Regions from separate parts of the Streptomyces sp. HUAS TT7 genome, predicted to be linked through region 2. Evidence: riboswitches for the same ligand, from Rfam matches in the RefSeq annotation. Region 2 holds a riboswitch; each other region holds the start of a gene.
The links. A riboswitch is a leader RNA that binds a small molecule or an ion and turns the genes downstream of it on or off. The one in region 2 is predicted to bind S-adenosylmethionine.
Positions count from the first base shown of each region.

Region 1 (6,880 bases), 3.8 Mb from region 2:
GCAGTCCCCGCCGCGGCCAACCGCTTGGTCCGCTCGGCCCGCTCCCCCTCCGCCATGCTCAGCCCCGCGTGCAACGCGGCAGCCGTCCCCGTGATGTCGTACGGGTTCACGACAATCGCGTCCTCCCCGAGCTCCGCAACCGCCCCCGCCTCCCGCGAAAGGACCAGCACGCACCCCGAGTCGGACACCACCGGAACCTCCTTGGCGACGAGGTTCATGCCGTCCCGGACGGGGTTGACGAGGGCGACGTCCGCGAGCCGGTACGCGGCGAGCGACCGGGCGAAGTCGTCCTGGACGTGAAGGACGACAGGAGTCCAACCCGGCACCGCGTAAACGGAGTTGATCTCATCGGCCACCCGCCCCACCTCCTCCGTGTACTCCCGGTACACCGCCAGATCCTGCCGAGAGGGATACGCGAAGGCCACGTGCACGACCCGCTCCCGCCACTCCGGGTGCGTGTCCAGCAGATGCCGGTACGCGAGGAGCCCCCGCACGATGTTCTTGGACAGCTCGGTGCGGTCGACCCGCACGATGGTCCGGCGGCCCTCCCCGACCTGCTCGCGCAGAGCGGCCATGCGCTCCTCGACATCGGCCTCGTGCGCACGCCGCCGCAGGAAGTCGCCGTCCGCGCCGAGCGGATGCACGGCGAGGTCGGTCTCGCGGGCAGCGCGTTCCCCACTCGCCCCATGCCGGAAGAAAACCCGCCCCTCCCCGCCGGGCGAGCCGACCACCTCCCCCTCCTCCGCCCCCAGCACCCCCGAGACCGACCCCGCGAACGCGGAGGCCCACCGCCAGGTGAGGAACCCCAGCCGGTCCGCCCCCAGCATCCCCCGCAGCAACTGCCGCGCGATGTCGTCCGGGAGCATCCGGAAGTAGTCCACCGGCGCCCACGGCGTGTGCGAGAAGTGGGCGATGCGCAGATCGGGGCGGAGCGAGCGGAGCATCCCCGGCACCAGGGCCAGGTGGTAGTCCTGCACCAGGACGCGCGCCCCGTCCGCCGCCTCCGCCGCCAGCGCCTCGGCGAAGGCGCGGTTGTACGCCTCGTACGACGCCCACTGCCGCCGGAACTCCGCGTCGAAGACCGGCTCGAACGGCGTCTGGTACAGCATGTGCTGGACGAACCACAGCACCGAGTTCGCGATGCCGTTGTACGCGTCGGAGAAGACGGCCGGGTCGATGTCCAGCATCCGGGCGCCCGTCTCACCCACGCCGCGCCGCACCGCCTCGCGGTCACCGTCGCCGAGCGCCGCGCACACCCACACCGACTCCACGTCGGAGCCGATCGCGCTCAGCCCGGAGACGAGCCCGCCCCCGCCCCGCCTGGATTCGAGGGACCCGTCCTCCTTCAGCGCGTACGAGACGGGGCCGCGATTCGACGCGACGAGTACCTGGGCCCTGGGGGTGGCGTGCGCGGTGACCATGTTGCGGAACCTAGCCCGCCCCGCAACCCCTCAAACACGCGTACGCCCGCCCCCGGGAGCGGGATCCGGCCGTCCTACGCCGCCCGGTGCACCGCGTATTCCTCGATGTCCCGCATGGGCGGCCGCTCCTCCGTGTCCACGGCGTACGTATGCGGCACGAAGCCGTGCTCACCGCGCTCGAACTGGGTCAGCTCCGGCCGTACGAGATGGCCACGGGACAGCCTCAGCTGCGCGGTGCGGTAGATCGTGGCGGCCATCCTGCCGAGCGCCTGCCCGTCCTGGTGGCGGTGCTTGCGTACGCCCACGTCGACCTGCGCCAGCGCGTCGAGCCCCACCGTATGCAGCGAGTCGACGAGCAGCGCGAGCTCCACCCCGTACCCGACGGGGAACGGAAGCCGCTCCAGGAGCGAGCGCCTCGCCGCGTACTCGCCCCCCAACGGCTGGACGATTCCGGCCAGTTGGGGCCAGTGGAGATTGAGCAGCGGCCGCGCCACCAGCTCGGTGACCCGGCCCCCCTGGCCCGCCGTCTCCCCCAAGGGGCGGTCCTCGCCGAAGGGGCGGTCGTACATCGCCTTGACGAAGTCCACGTCCGGGTCGGTCAGGAGCGGCCCGACGATCCCGGAGACGAACCCCGCGTCGAAGTCCTTCAGGTCCGCGTCGATGAAGCACACGATGTCGCCGCTGGTCACGAGCAGCGAGCGCCACAGCACCTCGCCCTTGCCGGGCAGCGCGGGTATGCGCGGCAGGATCGAGTCCCGGTGGACGACCCGGGCGCCGGCCTCCGCCGCGACCTCGGCCGTACGGTCGCCGGACCCGGAGTCGATCACCACGAGCTCGTCGACCAGGGGCACCGAATCGGTCATCAGCCCGCGCCGGATCGCGGCCACGATGTCACCGACGGTGGCCTCCTCGTCGAGGGCGGGCAGTACGACACTGACGGTCGTACCCGTGCGCTGTTTCGCGGCCAGGATCCGCTCGATCGGCCGCTCCGTCGCGGACCAGGAACGCCTGCTCAGCCAGCGCTCCACCTCTTCCAGCACGGTTCCTGGCCTCCTCATGTGATCCATCTCGCGGTTCGGACGACTATCTCAACCGTCCCGGCCTTCGGTTACAGTCTTGAACAACGCGGATGACCGTCGCATGTCGGGGGTCGTCGTCACGCTGACAATCGAATACCGCTCATCCAGAGGGGCAGAGGGAAACGGCCCGTTGAAGCCCCGGCAACCCTCCAGTCGGTTCTCGTCGATCTCCACGATCCAAGACACGAGGCCACCGGCTAGGGAAGGTGCCAAATCCGTCTCATGGCGATGTTCGCCATGAGGAAGATGAGGAGAAAGGGCCTCCCCTCCATGTCTGCACAGACTGTCGAAAACCGTACCGCTGCCGACAATGCCGTTGATCTCGGTCCGGCGTCCGGGCTTTCCTGCCGCGAGTGCGGCCAGCGTTTCGAACTTGGCCCGATCTTCGCCTGCGAACTGTGTTTCGGACCGCTCGAAGTGGCTTATGACCTGCCGCTCGGCGACCCCGAGGCGCTGCGCAAGCAGATCGAGGCGGGCCCCGAGAACATCTGGCGTTACGCGCCGCTGCTGCCCGTCCCCGCCGACGTCGCCGACAAGCCGAACCTGAACCCCGGCTTCACCAAGCTCGTCAAGGCCGAGAACCTGGCGCGCGAGCTGGGCGTCGAGCCCGGCAAGCTGTTCGTCAAGGACGACTCCGGCAACCCGACGCACTCCTTCAAGGACCGCGTCGTCGCCCAGGCCCTGGAGGCCGCGCGCGCCTTCGGCTTCACCACGCTCTCCTGCTCCTCCACCGGAAACCTCGCGGGCGCGGTCGGCGCCGCCGCCGCGCGGGCCGGCTTCCGCTCCTGCGTGTTCATCCCGCACGACCTGGAGCAGGGCAAGGTCGTCATGGCCGCGGTGTACGGCGGCGAGCTCGTCGGCATCGAGGGCAACTACGACGACGTGAACCGCTTCTGCTCCGAGCTCATCGGCGACCCGCTGGGCGAGGGCTGGGGCTTCGTCAACGTCAACCTGCGGCCGTACTACGGCGAGGGCTCCAAGACGCTGGCGTACGAGATCTGCGAGCAGCTCGGCTGGCGGCTGCCGGACCAACTGGTCATCCCGATCGCCTCGGGCTCCCAGCTCACCAAGATCGACAAGGGCCTCCAGGAGCTCATCAAGCTCGGCCTCGTCGAGGACAAGCCGTACAAGATCTTCGGCGCGCAGGCCGAGGGCTGCTCCCCGGTGTCGACCGCCTTCAAGGCCGGTCACGACGTCGTACGCCCCCAGAAGCCGGACACCATCGCCAAGTCGCTCGCGATCGGCAACCCGGCGGACGGCCCGTACGTCCTGGACATCGCGCGCCGTACGGGCGGTGCGGTGGAGGACGTGAACGACGGGCAGATCGTCGACGCGATCAAGCTCCTCGCCCGGACCGAGGGCATCTTCGCGGAGACCGCGGGTGGCGTGACGGTGGGCGTCACCAAGAAGCTCATCGAGGCCGGTCTGATCGACCCGTCGCTCACCACGGTCGTGCTCAACACCGGTGACGGGCTCAAGACCCTGGACGCGGTGGCCGCCACGTCCCAGGCGACCGCGACCATCCGCCCGAGCCTGGACGCCTTCCGAGAAGCCGGCCTCGCCCACTGAGCCGCTGCCGGACGGGGCCCAGCCCGCTGAGCCACTGCTGAACGAAGAGGAGCACCGAACCATGAGCGTGAACGTCCGCATCCCCACGATTCTCCGCACCTACACCGGCGGCCGGGCCGAGGTCGCCGCCGAGGGCGCCACCCTCGCCGAGGTCATCGCCGACCTGGAGAAGAACCACACCGGCATCGCCGCGCGCGTCCTGGACGACCAGGGCAAACTGCGCCGCTTCGTCAACGTGTACGTCAACGACGACGACGTGCGCTTCGAGCAGGGCCTGCAGACGGCCACCCCGGAGGGCGCCGGCGTCTCGATCATCCCGGCGGTCGCGGGCGGCTGACCGCCGGCGCACGTAACTAAATCCGTACCCACAGTTGAACCCAGAGTTGCCCTCTCCGCACGAGAAGCGGAGGGGGCAATTCAGCATGGTTGAGCGGGGTACAGTTGGGGAAGCGCCTTCGCTTCGAGTGCCAAGTGCATATGAGAACGCGACAACATGAGGTCAAAGTGTGTGTGTCCTTTGTGCCTTAAGTGCGCTTTGCCCGGCCCGACTTGCCCCGGAATGTTGAATTCACGGCATTCCGCTCTCGGCGCGTGCCCGGAATTCTCGTCCGATTGACCTGTTGCAGAGGGCAGTTGGGCAGATACATTCAGCCGCGGTCGACGCGTTCCGGCGCACACCCTCTCCTGTCGGAGGGTGGAGGTCTGACCCGGGTCCGCGAAGTGTGGTCCCGTGCAAGGGCCAGTAATAGGGGAGTTAGGCATGGCTCAGGGCACCGTCAAGTGGTTCAACGCGGAGAAGGGGTACGGCTTCATCGCGGTCGACGGTGGTGCGGATGTTTTCGTCCACTACAGCGCGATCCAGATGGACGGTTACCGCACCCTTGAAGAAGGTCAGCGAGTCGAGTTCGAGATCTCGCAGGGCCAGAAGGGTCCGCAGGCGGACATGGTCAAGCTCGCCGTCTGATCTCGGCGCGATCGGCCACCGACGCACTCACGCATGAAGGGGGCTGCCCAAAAGGGTGGCCCCCTTCACGCGTCCCTGCGTCCTCCGTGGTGCGGCTCGGTGGGTCCCTGCTGGGGCTCTGCCCCCGGACCCCCGTTCGCGCCTGAAGGGCGCTCGTCCTCAATCTCCCCCAAGGCCTTAAGGGCCAGGGGGGACCCCCATGACAGGCTGGGTATGCCCGCACGGAAACCCTGATAGGGGCGCGGGGAACTGCGCGACCAGTCACGTACGACCTGCGGGCGAAGGCGGGTTCAGGGGCGCGAGGAACGGCGCGAGCAACCACGCACGACCCGCACGTCGAAGGCGGCTTAGGGGCGCGGGGAACTGCGCGACCAGCCTCCCCCAAGCTCTCAACTTCGTTCGAGCAGGGGGGACCCCCATCGGCCCGCGGACGAAACGGACGGCCCTCCGCGAGGAGCCGGGGTGTGGGGGCGGAACCCCTACCGGTGCCGGGGGACCGGACGACACCGGTAAGTGGAGGGGTCCGGTTCAAGAGACTCGCTTGCACTCGCAGGTGCCGAGTGCTAATCATTGGGCTTAGCACTCTCCCAGTGAGAGTGACAGAACTTGGATCGGGTCAGTGAGGCCCGCAACCCGCGTGGGGCAAGGAACCACAAGGGCTGCAGGCCGTCCGTCGCGGGCGCCGGCGCGATCCACGAAGAACGCCACCCCTGTCCGGGAGGACCACTTCACATGGCCAAGATCATCGCGTTCGACGAGGAGGCACGGCGCGGTCTCGAGCGCGGGATGAACCAGCTCGCCGACGCCGTCAAGGTCACCCTCGGCCCCAAGGGCCGCAACGTCGTCCTCGAGAAGAAGTGGGGCGCCCCCACGATCACCAACGATGGTGTTTCCATCGCCAAGGAGATCGAGCTCGAGGACCCGTACGAGAAGATCGGCGCCGAGCTGGTCAAGGAAGTCGCCAAGAAGACGGACGACGTCGCCGGTGACGGTACGACCACCGCGACCGTCCTGGCCCAGGCCCTGGTGCGCGAGGGTCTGCGCAACGTGGCCGCCGGCGCCAACCCGATGGCCCTGAAGCGCGGCATCGAGAAGGCCGTCGAGGCCGTCTCGGCCGCCCTCCTGGAGCAGGCGAAGGATGTCGAGACCAAGGAGCAGATCGCTTCCACGGCCTCCATCTCCGCCGCCGACACCCAGATCGGCGAGCTCATCGCCGAGGCCATGGACAAGGTCGGCAAGGAAGGCGTCATCACCGTCGAGGAGTCGCAGACCTTCGGTCTCGAGCTTGAGCTCACCGAGGGCATGCGCTTCGACAAGGGCTACATCTCGGCGTACTTCGCGACCGACATGGAGCGCATGGAGGCGGCCCTGGATGACCCGTACATCCTGATCGTCAACTCCAAGATCTCCTCCGTGAAGGACCTGCTCCCGCTCCTGGAGAAGGTCATGCAGTCGGGCAAGCCGCTGCTGATCATCGCCGAGGACGTCGAGGGCGAGGCCCTGTCGACCCTGGTCGTCAACAAGATCCGTGGCACCTTCAAGTCCGTCGCCGTCAAGGCCCCGGGCTTCGGTGACCGCCGCAAGGCCATGCTCGGTGACATCGCCATCCTCACGGGCGGCACGGTCATCTCCGAGGAGGTCGGCCTCAAGCTGGAGAACGCCGGTCTCGACCTGCTCGGCCGCGCCCGCAAGGTCGTCATCACCAAGGACGAGACGACGATCGTCGACGGTGCCGGTGACAGCGACCAGGTCCAGGGCCGCGTCAACCAGATCCGCGCCGAGATCGAGAACAGCGACTCGGACTACGACCGCGAGAAGCTCCAGGAGCGCCTCGCCAAGCTCGCCGG
Region 1 is NZ_CP196175.1:3,957,832-3,964,711, reverse strand. It holds gene ACSHXC_RS17840 (alpha,alpha-trehalose-phosphate synthase (UDP-forming)) at 1-1,421, opposite strand, end outside; gene ACSHXC_RS17835 (glucosyl-3-phosphoglycerate synthase) at 1,496-2,461, opposite strand; SAM riboswitch class I at 2,598-2,753, shown strand; gene thrC (threonine synthase) at 2,771-4,069, shown strand; gene ACSHXC_RS17825 (MoaD/ThiS family protein) at 4,131-4,406, shown strand; gene ACSHXC_RS17820 (cold-shock protein) at 4,830-5,033, shown strand; gene groL (chaperonin GroEL) at 5,766-6,880, shown strand, end outside.
Region 1: it holds a riboswitch for S-adenosylmethionine, as region 2 does, so the genes downstream of both, thrC (threonine synthase) here and ACSHXC_RS35385 (putative leader peptide) in region 2, are expected to answer to the same signal.

Region 2 (6,880 bases):
CGGGGTGCAGGCGTGGCTCATCACGGGGCACGAAGCCGCCCACGCGGCGCTGAACGACGACCGCCTCGGCAAGAACCACGACCTGGGCAACGACCGGTGGCGTGCCCGCGCCTCGATCATGCCCGAGCCCCAGCACTCCCAGCTCCAGGCCCACCTCCTCCACCAGGACCCGCCGAAGCACACCCGCATGCGGCGCTTCGTGACCGACGCCTTCACCCCGCGCCGCATCGAGGCTCTGCGCCCGCGCTTCCAGGAACTGGCCGACGCCCTCGTCGACGCGCTGCCGGAAACCGGCCCCGCCGACCTCGTCGCAGGTTTCGCCGCGCACTTCCCTTTCCAGGTGCTGGCCGAAGTCATCGGCCTGCCACTGGAGTTGGCGACCCGCTTCGACCGTGACTGGGGCAAGGTGGTCCAGCCCGTCGGTCCCACCGACCCCGGACGACCGTTGTACGAGGCGCGGCTGCACGGCCTGCAGAGCTACATCGCCGAGGTCGTCGCCCACAAGCGCGAGCACGGGGACGACGACCTGCTCAGCCGCCTCGTCGTGGCTCGCGACCGCCGCGAACTGGCGCAGGAGGAACTGGACTCCATGATTTTCCAGCTCCTCGTCGCTGGACAGGAGCCGGTCACCAACCAGATCACCACCGCCCTGATCGCCCTCTTCCGCAACCCGGCCCAGCTCACCCGCCTCCGCGAGGACCCGTCCCTCCTGCCCCGCGCGGTCGAGGAACTCCTGCGCTATGACAGCGCCTTCGAACTCGCGACCTGGCGCTTCCTCGCCGAGGACGACGACCTGTACGGCACCCGCGTCCCGGCCGGCGACTCGGTGATCGTCTCCCTGTGTGCCGCCAACCGCGACCCGCGCCGCTTCCCCGACCCCGACATCCTCGACCTGGAGCGCACTCCCAACCCTCACCTCGCCTTCGGCCACGGCATCCACTTCTGCCCCGGAGCCGCCCTCGCCCGCACGGAACTCCAGATCGCCCTCGGCACCCTGCTGACCCGCCTTCCGGGCCTCCACCTGACCATCCCGGACGAGGACATCGAGTGGATCCCGGCCGTCCTGGGCCGCGGCACCAACCGTCTGCCGGTCGGCTACGACCGCCGCGGCTGACACCCACTGCCCGTCTCGGCACGGGCAGCCCCCACACCCCTGCCTGATCCCCCCCCGCCCGAACGGCGCCCGGGCCCCTCCCGCCACGGCGCCGTCCCGCCATGCCCGCGTCCCCTCCGGAGGAACGACATGACGCTGCTGACGACAGCCCCCGGCGCCCTCCCCACGACCCTCGGCGCCTCCATCCTGAACCTGCTGCTGCCTCACCACCGAAGTACGGACAACACCCGCGTGAGAGCGGAGGCGTTCCCTCACCAACTCCGGCAGATCGCCGCGTACATACGCGAAGGCGCCCCCATCGTCTTCACGCTTCCGGGCTTCCCCTGCAAGTCCCCCAACCCGGCGAAGGTCCTGGGCCACCTCCCCGACCAGGGAGAACTCCTTTCTCTCCGCTTCTTGGACACCCTGTGTGGCGAGATCCAGCGCATCTATCCACCCGGCGCGCACGTGGTCATCTGCTCGGACGGCCACATCTTCGGCGATCTGATCCGAGTCCCGGACGCGCACATCGACGCGTACGCCGACGGACTCCGCCGAGTCATAGCCGACCTGGGCCTCAGCCGCCTGTCGGTGTTCGACCTCCGCGATGTACTCGGCGACCTCCCGCACCACACGAAACGCGCCCACGTCCACGAGCGGTACGCACCCACGGCCGAGGCCCTGCGCGCCGAGGTGCGTACGGACGAGAACACCCTCGCCCTCTACCGGGGCATCACCCGCTTCCTGGTCGAAGACACGGCCGGCTTCACCGGCACCCGCTCCGCCCTCCAACGCGAGTGCCGCCGGCGTGCCTACGGCGTCATCCAGCGCAGCCGCGCCTGGGGCGACCTGATCGCCGAGCGCCACCCCCGCTGCGTGCGCCTGTCCATCCACCCCCAACCGGTAGGCGCCCCCAAGTTCGGCATCCGTCTCCTCGACGCCCCCGACGCCTGGACGACCCCCTGGCACTCGGCGGCCCTGCGCCGCACCGACGGCACATGGACCCTCATGCCCCGCACCGAGGCAGCCCGTCTCGGCCGCCTGGTCCTGCGGGAGGACAGGCCCAGCCATTTCCAGCAGGGCTGATCACCGGACAGACCCACATCTGCCCTCACTCATGGTGGTCGTTCCTCTCGGCTCGAAGACGAAGGCGGCGCCCTGGCAGAGCGGCCCGAGAGGAAGACAGGGGGAGATCCGGCCACGACGCCCCCGGGGAAACCAAACCGGTCACCGTCCGGTCATCCGGTCAATGCCGCTCCCTGCCCAGCGTGTTCGATGGCAACACCGTCTTGATCGCGTTCCGGAAAGCGGGACGGTCGCCGAGCCGTCGCACATAGTCCCCGAGCCTGGGGGGTGCACACCTCAGCTCGTCCCGGTCGAGGTGGACGAGCGCCACCCACAGGTCCACGTCCGCGGCTGTCAACTCCGTTCCCAGCGCGCAGGGATGGCGGGCGAGGCTGCGGTCGAGGAGGGCCAGTGCCGCCTGTCGCGCCGAGGACGGCGCGGCCGGAGTGACGTCCCGGTCCAGCAGGGTGCGCAAGGCTTCGATGTCCGCGACGAGGTGCGGCGGCCGGAGAGCGGCGTGCCGGGCGCCTTCCTCACCGGCGAGGGGGCCCGCCAGGTCGCGGAGGATGTCGGGGGTGTGGTTGCTGACGATCCGTCCGCTCCAGCGGTCGCGCAGCGCGGGCGCTGTCAGGGGTCCGTCGAAGTGGTAGACCGTGGTCTCGTACGCGCGGTGCAGCTCGGCGTAGCCGTCGGGGGTCGCGGCAAGGGAGGTCAGGAGTGTCGTGGCGACCGACTCGCGCAGACCGAGCAGGTCGAGGGTGATCGAGATGCGCAGCGACCTGGGACAACTCCCGCACAGAAACAGGTCGTAGCGCCGGGGCGCGGGATAGAAGCCGCCGGCCGCGCCGACGCCGATCCGGCTGCGGAAACGACGAGGGTGGGGGACCGTCGTGATCGTGCCGGGGCGCGGAAGCGAAGCGGGCGCCGGCGACTGACATCCGGTGGAGGCGGCGGTGCGGGACATGCGGGAAACGGTCTCGGGCATGACTCTCCCTGGGAATGAGATGCCACTGCGGCTTGGTGGCGTCAGCGGCTGGATGCGGGGGCGGCTGCGTCGGTCGGTGATCGTCCGCATCGCGCGGAATCGGCGGACCAGACGCGGGTCGATGACGGATCAGACGCAGATCCGTCGCGGATCAGTAAGCGCTGGAGACGCGCTGGAGATCGATGTGCAGGCGCCTGGTCAAGCCGCTCCTGGGCATGTCCACCCGTCTCACCTCCGGGGCTCGCGAGACGCGAGACCACGCTTGCCCCGCCGGTGCCGACGGGACCCGGTCGTCACCCGGGGCACCCCGTCGCGGCGGAAGGGTTGCCTGTCAGCGGGCCGGGGCCGATGACCACTGGAGCGGGCGAACCGCGGTGTGGGCGCTGACAATCGTGACCGTCCACGTCAGTCTGAGCGGGCTTCGTTACGCCGTCAAGAAGCTTGGGCGAGCGGTCTCATCTGGTGGTCCGCAGCGTTGACATTCCCCTCGGTGCCTGGCTACCGTCCGCGGACGACGTGCGGCCCCCGGGCCCGGAGAAGTGACGGTGACAGTGATGCGCGCAGCTGACGGGACGGCCGCTCGGCGGCACCCCGGCCGCATCCCGCTGTGCACGGACCGTGCCGTCGACCTGCTGCGCGTCAGCAGCGCGCTGTGTACGGCCATGAGCAGCGCCCTCCGCCGAGGCTGACGCTCCCCGCGCCTGTGCCCACCGCTGTCGCGATGCGGCAGCTTGGGCTCGACAGTCCCTTTGGGCTCACGGCCACCCGCCCACCCACATCACCGCAGGATTTCCGCCGCTCCCGGGCAAGGACCCCGTCGGCCGTGACGGAACAAGAGCGTGACGGAACACAAGAGGTCGAACTCCGGGAAGGAAAGGCGTAGTTGTGGTGTTGGGCCTGCTGAAGAGCGCGCGGCGCCCTGCCGGGGAGCCGTCCGCGCCGGGTCGGCAAGGACCCCGGGTCCACCGGGCGGAAAGGGCGGTGAGCAGGGTGCTTTCGTCCCGTCGCCGTGTCGCCGATCCGGTGCCGCCCCGCCGTCTGCACCTGTACTCCCGGCATCACATCGACCTGCTGCGCGTCGCCGGCGCGCTCTGTCGCCCCTGACGTTCCCTCGCGACCGCGCCCCTCGCACGGGGCCGGGTTCCTCGTACGGATCTTCAGGAAGGCATCACCGCCGTGACCTCATCACCCTCTCCTCTGCACCTCGCTGTCGCTCTCGACGGCACCGGCTGGCATCCGGCGTCCTGGCGGGAGCCGGTGGCCCGTCCCCGCGATCTGCTCACCGCCGGGTACTGGGCCGGCCTCGTCGCGGAGGCCGAACACGGACTGCTCGACCTCGTGACCATCGAGGACGGTCTGGGGCTCCAGTCGTCGCAGCTCACCGAGCCCGATGACCGTACCGACCAGGTGCGCGGCCGCCTCGACGCCGTCCTCATCGCCGCCCGCGTCGCGCCGCTGACCCGGCACATCGGTGTGGTGCCGTCCGTGGTGACCACGCACACCGAGCCGTTCCACATCTCGAAGGCGATCGCCACGCTCGACTACGTGAGTTCGGGCCGCGCCGGCGTACGCGTGCAGATCGACGCGCGCCCCAACGAGGCCGCGCACTTCGGGCGCCGGACCATCCCCCCGCTGCCCGCCGGAGGCTACAACACCCCTGCCGGGCAGGACGCGGTGCGCCCGCACTTCGACGAGGCGGCCGACTACGTCGAAGTAGTGCGCAGGCTCTGGGACAGCTGGGAGGACGACGCGGAGATCCGGGACGCGGCCACCGGGCGTTTCATCGACCGCGAGAAGCTGCACTACATCGACTTCGAGGGCGAGCACTTCCGTGTGAAGGGCCCTTCGATCACCCCGCGCCCGCCGCAGGGGCAGCCGGTCGTCAGCGCGCTCGCCCACGCGACCCTCTCGTACCGGCTGGTGGCCAGGGCCGCCGACATCGGGTACGTCACCCCGCACGACACCGCCCAGGCGCGCGCGATCGTGGCGGAGATCCGCGCCGAGCAGGCGGCGGCGGGACGCGCGGGCGGCACCGTGCACATCTTCGGCGACCTGGTGGTCTTCCTCGACGACGACCCCGCAGAGGCCGCCGCCCGCCGGGAACGGCTGGACGCCCTCGCGGGGCAGCCGTACACCAGCGACGCGCACGTCTTCACCGGCACACCGGCCCAACTCGCCGATCTGCTCCAGGAGTTGCGGGAAGCAGGGCTGTCCGGGTTCCGGCTGCGCCCGGCCGTCGTCGGCCACGACCTTCCCGCGATCACCCGCGGCCTGGTCCCCGAGCTCCAGCGCCGCGGCGTCTTCCGCGGTGCCTACGAGGCGAAGACCCTGCGCGGGCTGCTGGGGCTCACCCGACCCGCCAACCGCTACGCCGCCACCACCGCCTGAGCCGGACGGAGACCGCACGACATGAGCAAGCGCCTGAAGCAGATCCATCTGGCCGCCCACTTCCCCGGTGTCAACAACACGACCGTGTGGAGCGATCCGGCCGCCGGCAGCCACATCGAGTTCTCTTCGTTCGCGCACTTCGCGCGGACCGCGGAACGCGCCAAGTTCGACTTCCTGTTCCTCGCCGAGGGACTGCGCCTGCGCGAACAGGGCGGAAAAATCTACGACTTGGACGTGGTCGGCCGCCCCGACACGTTCACGATCCTCGCCGCGCTGGCCGCCGTCACCGACCGCCTCGGCCTGACCGGCACCATCAACTCCACCTTCAACGAGCCCTACGAGGTGGCCCGCCAGTTCGCCAGCCTCGACCACCTCTCCGGCGGCCGCTCGGCCTGGAACGTGGTCACCTCCTGGGACGCCTTCACCGGAGAGAACTTCCGCCGGGGCGGCTTCCTGCCGCAGGAGGAGCGCTATTCGCGGGCCAGGGAATTCCTGGAGACCGCCAACGAGCTCTTCGACTCCTGGCGAGGCGACGAGATACTCGCCGACCGGTCCACCGGCACGTTCCTGAGCGACGCCAAGGCGGGCTCCTTCGTCCACACCGGGCAACACTTCGACATCCAGGGCCAGTTCAACGTGCCGCGCTCCCCGCAGGGCCGCCCGGTGATCTTCCAGGCGGGGGTCTCCGAGGAGGGCCGTGAGTTCGCCGCATCCAGCGCCGACGCCATTTTCAGCCGGTACGCGACGCTGAACGAGGGCCGGGCTTTCTACACCGACGTCAAGGGACGCCTGGCCCGGTACGGCCGTGACCGTGACCACCTGCTGATCCTTCCCGCCGCGAGCTTCGTACTCGGTGACACGGACGCCGAGGCCGAGGAGCTCGCCCGTGAGGTACGCCGTCAGCAGGTGAGCGGGGCCACCGCGATCAAACACCTGGAATTCGTGTGGAACCGGGACCTGTCCGCGTACGACCCGGAGGGCCCGCTCCCGGACATCGATCCCGACCTCGGCGAGCACACGGTGGCCCGGGGCCGCGCCCAAGTCCGCATGTACCGGGATCCGTTGGCGACGGCCCGCGCATGGCGCGAGCTCGCCGCGGCCAACAAGTGGTCGATCCGCGACCTGGTCATCGAGACGGGCAACCGGCAGACCTTCGTCGGCTCGCCCGCCACCGTGGCGCGGACGATCAACGACTTCGTGCAGGCGGACGCCAGCGACGGCTTCATCCTCGTCCCGCACATCACCCCGGGCGGTCTGGACTCCTTCGCCGACCAGGTCGTCCCGCTGCTCCAGGAGCAGGGCGTGTACCGCACGGAGTACGAGGGCGCCACACTGCGCGACCATCTCGG
Region 2 is NZ_CP196175.1:7,797,913-7,804,792, forward strand. It holds gene ACSHXC_RS35370 (cytochrome P450 family protein) at 1-1,114, shown strand, start outside; gene ACSHXC_RS35375 (L-tyrosine/L-tryptophan isonitrile synthase family protein) at 1,244-2,179, shown strand; gene ACSHXC_RS35380 (hypothetical protein) at 2,340-3,143, opposite strand; gene ACSHXC_RS35385 (putative leader peptide) at 3,295-3,360, opposite strand; SAM riboswitch class IV at 3,397-3,541, opposite strand; gene ACSHXC_RS35390 (hypothetical protein) at 3,698-3,832, shown strand; gene ACSHXC_RS35395 (putative leader peptide) at 4,125-4,247, shown strand; gene ACSHXC_RS35400 (LLM class flavin-dependent oxidoreductase) at 4,320-5,531, shown strand; gene ACSHXC_RS35405 (NtaA/DmoA family FMN-dependent monooxygenase) at 5,553-6,880, shown strand, end outside.

Region 3 (6,880 bases), 1.5 Mb from region 2:
CGCCCGCGGGCAAGGCTCAGGCTGACGAAACCGCCCAGTCCCTCGCCATCGACGAGGGCAAGAAGCTCTACTCCGTCGGCTGCGCCAGCTGCCACGGAACCGGCGGTCAGGGCACCTCTGACGGCCCCTCCCTGGTCGGCGTGGGCGCCGCCGCGGTGGACTTCCAGGTCGGCACCGGCCGTATGCCGGCGCAGCAGCCCGGCGCTCAGGTGCCGAAGAAGAAGGCCATCTACTCGCAGTCCCAGATCGACCAGCTCGCCGCTTACGTGGCCTCGCTGGGCGCCGGTCCGAGCGTGCCGACCGACTCGCAGTACAACCCGAGCGGTGCGGACATCGCCAAGGGTGGCGAGCTGTTCCGCACCAACTGCGCCCAGTGCCACAACTTCACGGGTGAGGGCGGTGCCCTGACGAACGGCAAGTTCGCCCCCAGCCTGGAGGACGTGGACCCCAAGCACATCTACGAGGCCATGCAGACCGGCCCGCAGAACATGCCGTCCTTCCCGGACACGACGATGCCGCAGAAGCAGAAGCAGGACATCATCGCGTACCTGCACGCCGTCAACAGCGACAAGTCCGCGAGCCCCGGTGGCCTCAAGCTCGGCGGGCTCGGCCCGGTCAGCGAGGGTCTGTTCGGCTGGATCTTCGGTCTGGGTGCCCTCATCGCAGTAGCCATCTGGGTCGCGGCCCACACCGCTAAGGCCAAGAAGTCATGAGTAGCCAAGAGAATTCCGAGAGCCTGCCTGAAGCGCAGGCCACCGCGCACGGCGCGGTAGAGACCGCGGGCGACCCCTTCGCCGACCCGGGACTGCCGGCCCACAAGCCGCGCATCCAGGACATCGACGAGCGGGCGGCCAAGCGTTCCGAGCGCGCGGTCGCGTTCCTGTTCTTCCTGTCCATGGTCGCGACGGTCGGCTTCATCGCCTCGTACGTGATCTTCCCGGTCGACAAGATCGTCTTCATCTTCCCGTTCGGGCACGTCAGCGTCCTCAACTTCGCTCTGGGTCTGACCCTGGGCGTGGCGCTGTTCTGCATCGGCGCGGGCGCGGTCCACTGGGCCCGCACCCTGATGTCCGACGTGGAGATGCCGGCCGAGCGGCACGAGATCGCGGCCCCGCCGGAGGTCAAGGCGCAGGTCCTGGCCGACTTCAAGCAGGGCGCGGCCGAGTCCGGCTTCGGACGCCGCAAGCTGATCCGCAACACCATGTTCGGCGCGCTCGCCCTGGTGCCGCTCTCCGGTGTGATGCTGCTGCGCGACCTGGGCACGCTGCCCGAGGACAAGCTGCGGCACACCATGTGGTCCAAGGGCAAGGCCCTGATCAACATGAACACCAACGAGCCGCTGCGTCCCGAGGACCTGTCGGTCGGTTCGCTGACCTTCGCCAAGCCCGAGGGCCTGGAGGAGACCGCGGAGGACTTCCAGACGCAGATCGCCAAGGCAGCCCTGATGCTCGTCCGGATCAAGCCGGAGGACATCAAGGACAAGCGCGAGCTCGAGTGGTCGCACCAGGGCATCGTCGCGTACTCGAAGATCTGCACCCACGTCGGCTGCCCGATCTCCCTGTACGAGCAGCAGACGCACCACGTGCTCTGCCCGTGCCACCAGTCCACCTTCGACCTCTCCGACGGCGCCCGCGTCATCTTCGGCCCGGCCGGTCACGCCCTTCCGCAGCTGCGGATCGGCGTGAATGACGAGGGTTACCTCGAAGCGCTCGGCGACTTCGAAGAGCCCGTCGGTCCTGCCTTCTGGGAGCGCGGATGAGCACCACGACAGACGCACGGCGCGAAGCGCCCGCCGGTGAGCGGATCGCGGACTGGGCGGACGGCCGGCTCGGGATCTACTCCCTGGCCAAGGCCAACATGCGCAAGATCTTTCCGGACCACTGGTCCTTCATGCTCGGCGAGATCTGCATGTACAGCTTCATCATCATCATCCTCACGGGTGTGTATCTGACGCTGTTCTTCCACCCGAGCATGAACGAGGTCGTCTACGACGGCTCGTACGTGCCGCTGCAGGGCATGCACATGTCCGAGGCGTTCAACTCGACCATGCACATCAGCTTCGATGTGCGCGGTGGTCTGCTGATCCGGCAGATCCACCACTGGGCGGCGCTGATCTTCCTCGCCGGCATGTTCGTGCACATGATGCGCGTGTTCTTCACGGGCGCCTTCCGCAAGCCGCGTGAGGTCAACTGGCTGTTCGGCTTCCTGCTGTTCGTCCTGGGCATGTTCACCGGCTTCACCGGTTACTCGCTCCCGGACGACCTCCTTTCGGGCACCGGTGTCCGCTTCATGGAGGGCGCGATCATGTCCGTGCCGATCGTCGGCACGTACCTGTCGTTCTTCCTCTTCGGCGGCGAGTTCCCCGGCGGGGACTTCGTGGCTCGGTTCTACTCGGTCCACATCCTGCTGCTGCCGGGCATCATGCTCGGCCTGATGGTGGCTCACCTGATCCTGGTCTTCTACCACAAGCACACCCAGTTCGCGGGTCCGGGACGTACGAACAAGAACGTCGTCGGCATGCCGCTGCTCCCGGTGTACATGGCGAAGGCGGGCGGCTTCTTCTTCCTGGTCTTCGGTGTCATCGCGGTGGTCGCGGCGATCGCCTCGATCAACCCGATCTGGGCGATCGGCCCCTACCGTCCGGACCAGGTGTCCACCGGCGCCCAGCCCGACTGGTACATGGGCTTCTCCGAAGGCCTCATCCGTGTGATGCCGGGCTGGGAGATCAACCTGTGGGGCCACACGCTCGTCCTGGGTGTGTTCATTCCGCTGGTGATCTTCCCGCTGGTCCTGGCGACCATCGCGGTGTACCCGTTCATCGAGTCCTGGATCACCGGCGACAAGCGCGAGCACCACATCGCGGACCGGCCGCGCAACGCGCCGACCCGTACCGCGTTCGGTGTCGCGTGGATCACCTGGTACATGGTGCTGCTCATCGGTGGTGGAAACGACCTCTGGGCGACCCACTTCCACCTCTCGATCAACGTCATCACCTGGTTCGTGCGGATCGCGTTCTTCGTGGCCCCGGTCCTCGCGTTCGTCGCCACCAAGCGGATCTGCCTGGGTCTGCAGCGCCGCGACGCCGAGAAGGTGCTGCACGGACGCGAGTCCGGCATCATCAAGCGGCTGCCGCACGGTGAGTTCATCGAGGTCCACGAGCCGCTGGACGCCAATGCGCGCTACAAGCTCACGGCGCACGAGCAGTACAAGCCGGCCGAGATCGGCCCGACGGTCGACGAGAACGGTGTCGCCCGCAAGATCTCGCGGACGCAGAAGCTGCGCGCCAAGCTCAGCAAGGGCTACTTCGGCGAGGGGAACCAGATCCCCAAGCCGACGGCCGAGGAGTACGAAGAGATCACGAGCGGCCACGGCCACCACTGATCTCTGCTTGACCTGACGGTCGCCACAACCGAGGCTCCGGCCCGGCCCCTTCACGGGTGCCGGGCCGGGGTCTTTTGCGTACGCGGCCTTTCGCACGTCCGCACTGCGGGCACGGGCGCGGGGTGCCCCGCCCCTGTCGATAGGCTTGCGGGCGGTATCCAGTCCCCTGACCACCAGGAGCGAGCATGAGCGCTGTTCCCCCCACCGGAGGCGACACCGTGGCGGCCCACTCCTGGCCGGGCGTCCTGGACGCGCTCCTGAGCGGCACCGACCAGAGCGCCGACGTGACCGCCTGGGCGATGGACAGGATCATGCGGGGCGAGGCCACCGACGCCCAGATCGCCGCCTTCGCGGTGGCCCTGCGCGCCAAGGGCGAGACCGTCGCCGAGATCACCGGCCTGGTGCGCACCATGTACGAGCACGCCAACCTCATCGAGGTGCCGGGCCCCAGCGTGGACATCGTCGGCACCGGCGGCGACAACGCCAAGACCGTCAACATCTCCACCATGTCGGCGATCGTGGTGGCCGGCACCGGCGCCAAGGTCGTCAAGCACGGCAACCGGGCCGCCTCCTCGGCCAGTGGCGCCTCCGACGTACTGGAGAAGCTCGGCGTAAACCTCGACCTCACCCCGCAGCGGGTCGTCGAGGTCGCGGAGGAGGCCGGCATCACATTCTGCTTCGCCGTGAAGTTCCACCCGGCGCTGCGCTACGTCGCCGCGGCCCGCCGCGAGATGGGCATCCGCACCACGTTCAACTTCCTCGGCCCGCTGACCAATCCGGCCCGGGTACGGGCCCAGGCGACCGGGGTCGCGGACGCGCGGATGGCGCCCATCGTGGCGGGCGTGCTCGCCGAACGCGGCTCCTCCGCGCTGGTCTTCCGCGGCGACGACGGCCTCGACGAGCTGACCACCACCGGTACGTCCCGGGTGTGGGTGGTGCGCGACGGCCATGTGCGCGAGGAGGCCTTCGACCCGCGGGACGTCGGCATCGAGACGGTGCCCATCGAGGCGCTGCGCGGCGCGGACTCCTCGTACAACGCCGATGTCGCCCGCCGCCTCCTCGCGGGCGAGCGCGGGCCGGTGCGGGACGCGGTGCTGCTCAACTCGGCGGCGGCCCTGGTCGCCCTCGAACCGGGGCAGGGCCCGCTCGCGGGGCAGCTCGGCGCCGCGATGGCCCGGGCCGCCGAGGCCATCGACTCGGGGTCGGCCCGGCGCGCCCTGCAGCGGTGGGTCGCGGCCAGCAACGCCTGAGCCGTACGTCCCGGTCCGTAAGTCCTGAGCCGTACGGAGCCGTACGTCCTTTCCGTACGGGATGTGACGCAAGGCGCAGTCCAGATCGCGGACTGTGCCTTGCGCACGCCGGGACCTGTGGCAGGATGCTGTTCAAGGTCATGAGTGACAGCGATTTAGGCCCCGGCTCGCTGTCCGGCAACCCTCCGTCCGTGGCGGGGTGCCCCGGGTGAAGACCAGGTCGTAGGCAGCAAGGCCTACGGCAAGCGCGGACCCCTGGACATCGCGTGATGTCACAGCCCTGGGGTCCTGGTCCTCAAGGGAGCAGTCTCGTGAGCAAGCGAATGCGATAGGGCGTACCGCCCCTTCTTCACACCCTCCGCGCACCCTTCTTCGGGCTGCGTGTTCGAGGTCAACACCCGTACACGGCAAGGCAGTCGAACCCTCTCGCTCGATGCAGGGTCGCGCCGCCGTACCCGGGATCCGAAGTCAACTCGCCTTTTCCTGCCGGGAGATACCGCCATGTCCGCACGCCCTGCCGCCACCGTCACCGCTTCCGCCGCCGTCGAGTCCGCCGACCCCTGCTGTGCGGCGCCGCTGCCGGTGCTCGGCCACGATGTCACCGTGCCGCTGGTCACCGGTGGCGAGGTGACCTACGCCGCCCTCGACTACGCGGCGAGCGCGCCCGCCCTCCAGCGGGTCTGGGACGACGTCGCCGCGTACGCCCCCTACTACGGCAGCGTGCACCGCGGGGCCGGCTACCTCTCGCAGCTCTCCACCGACCTGTTCGAGAACAGCCGCGAGACGGTGGCCGAGTTCCTCGACTGCCGCCCCGGCGACCAAGTCGTGTTCACCCGCTCCACCACGGACTCGCTGAATCTGCTCGCCCAGGTGATCCCGGCGAACTGCGAGGTCTTCGTCTTCGAGACCGAGCACCACGCCTCGCTGCTGCCGTGGCGCGACGCCCGCGTGACGTACCTGAACGCGCCGCGCACCCCGCAGCAGGCCGTCGAGACCCTGGAGCGCGCGCTCGCCGACCGCGACCCCTACGGCCCGGCGCTCGTGTGCGTCACCGGCGCGTCCAACGTCACCGGTGAGCTGTGGCCGGTGAGGGAACTCGCCGCCGCGGCGCACGCCCACGGCGCCCGCATCGTCCTCGACGCCGCCCAGCTCGCGCCCCATCACCCCGTCTCCGTACGGGAGTTGGACGTCGACTGGATCGCCTTCTCCGGGCACAAGCTGTACGCGCCGTTCGGCTCGGGCGTGCTCGCCGGGCGCGCGGACTGGCTCCAGGAGTCCGAGCCGTACCTGGCCGGCGGCGGCGCCTCCAAGAAGGTCGCGCGGCGCGCCGACGGCGGCGTGGACGTCGAGTGGCACACCACGGCCGCCCGCCACGAGGCCGGGTCGCCCAACGTCATCGGCGTCTACTCCATCGCCTCCGCCTGCAAGGCGCTGACCGAGGCCGGCTTCGACTCGCTGGTCGAGCGGGAGCGGCACCTGATCGCGAAGGTGCGGGCCGGCCTGGCGGAGGTGCCCGAGGTGCGGGTCCTGTCCCTGTTCGGCGACGACGCGCCCCGGGTCGGCGTCATCTCGTTCGTCGTCGACGGCTGGAACAGCTCGCACTTCGCGGCGGCGCTGTCCGCGGAGTACGGGATCGGGGTGCGCGACGGCCTCTTCTGCGCCCACCCGCTGGTGCGCACCCTGCTCGGCAGCGACCCGCAGGACCCGGGCGAGTGCGGGGCGCCCGAGGCGGAGCCGGGAGAGCGCTCGCTCAACGCGATCCGGGTCAGCTTCGGGGCGGGTACCCCGGACGAGCACGTCGACCGCTTCGTGCGGGCGGTACGGGAGCTGGTCACCCAGGGGGCGAAGTGGCAGTACCGCACGGAGGCCGGGCGCTGCGTCCCGGCGGTGTAAACCCCGCCGGGCCACGCCTACCGGGGGCTGTCGCCCCCGGAATCCCCGGGGCTCCGCCCCGGACCTCGTTCGTGCCTTAAGGGCGCTCGTCCTCAATCTCCCCCAAGGCCTTAAGGGCCAGGGGGGACCCCCATGACAGGCTGGGTATGCCCGTACCGCACTCTGCCAGGGGCGCGGGGAACTGCGCGACCAGCCGGCCACGGTCCGCAGCCGAACGACGTCGGGAGCGGGGGTTCGGGGGCGCAGCCCCCGAGCAAAAGGGGGTTACGAGTCCAGGCCGATCGCGAAGGCCGCCTCCAGGTCGTGCTGGGAATACGTGCGGAACGCGACATGCGTATCCGTGCCCTCGACCCCCG
Region 3 is NZ_CP196175.1:6,270,397-6,277,276, forward strand. It holds gene qcrC (cytochrome bc1 complex diheme cytochrome c subunit) at 1-713, shown strand, start outside; gene qcrA (cytochrome bc1 complex Rieske iron-sulfur subunit) at 710-1,759, shown strand; gene qcrB (cytochrome bc1 complex cytochrome b subunit) at 1,756-3,381, shown strand; gene trpD (anthranilate phosphoribosyltransferase) at 3,567-4,631, shown strand; SAM riboswitch class IV at 4,768-4,885, shown strand; gene ACSHXC_RS28220 (aminotransferase class V-fold PLP-dependent enzyme) at 5,133-6,524, shown strand; gene ACSHXC_RS28225 (Lrp/AsnC family transcriptional regulator) at 6,789-6,880, opposite strand, start outside.
Region 3: it holds a riboswitch for S-adenosylmethionine, as region 2 does, so the genes downstream of both, ACSHXC_RS28220 (aminotransferase class V-fold PLP-dependent enzyme) here and ACSHXC_RS35385 (putative leader peptide) in region 2, are expected to answer to the same signal.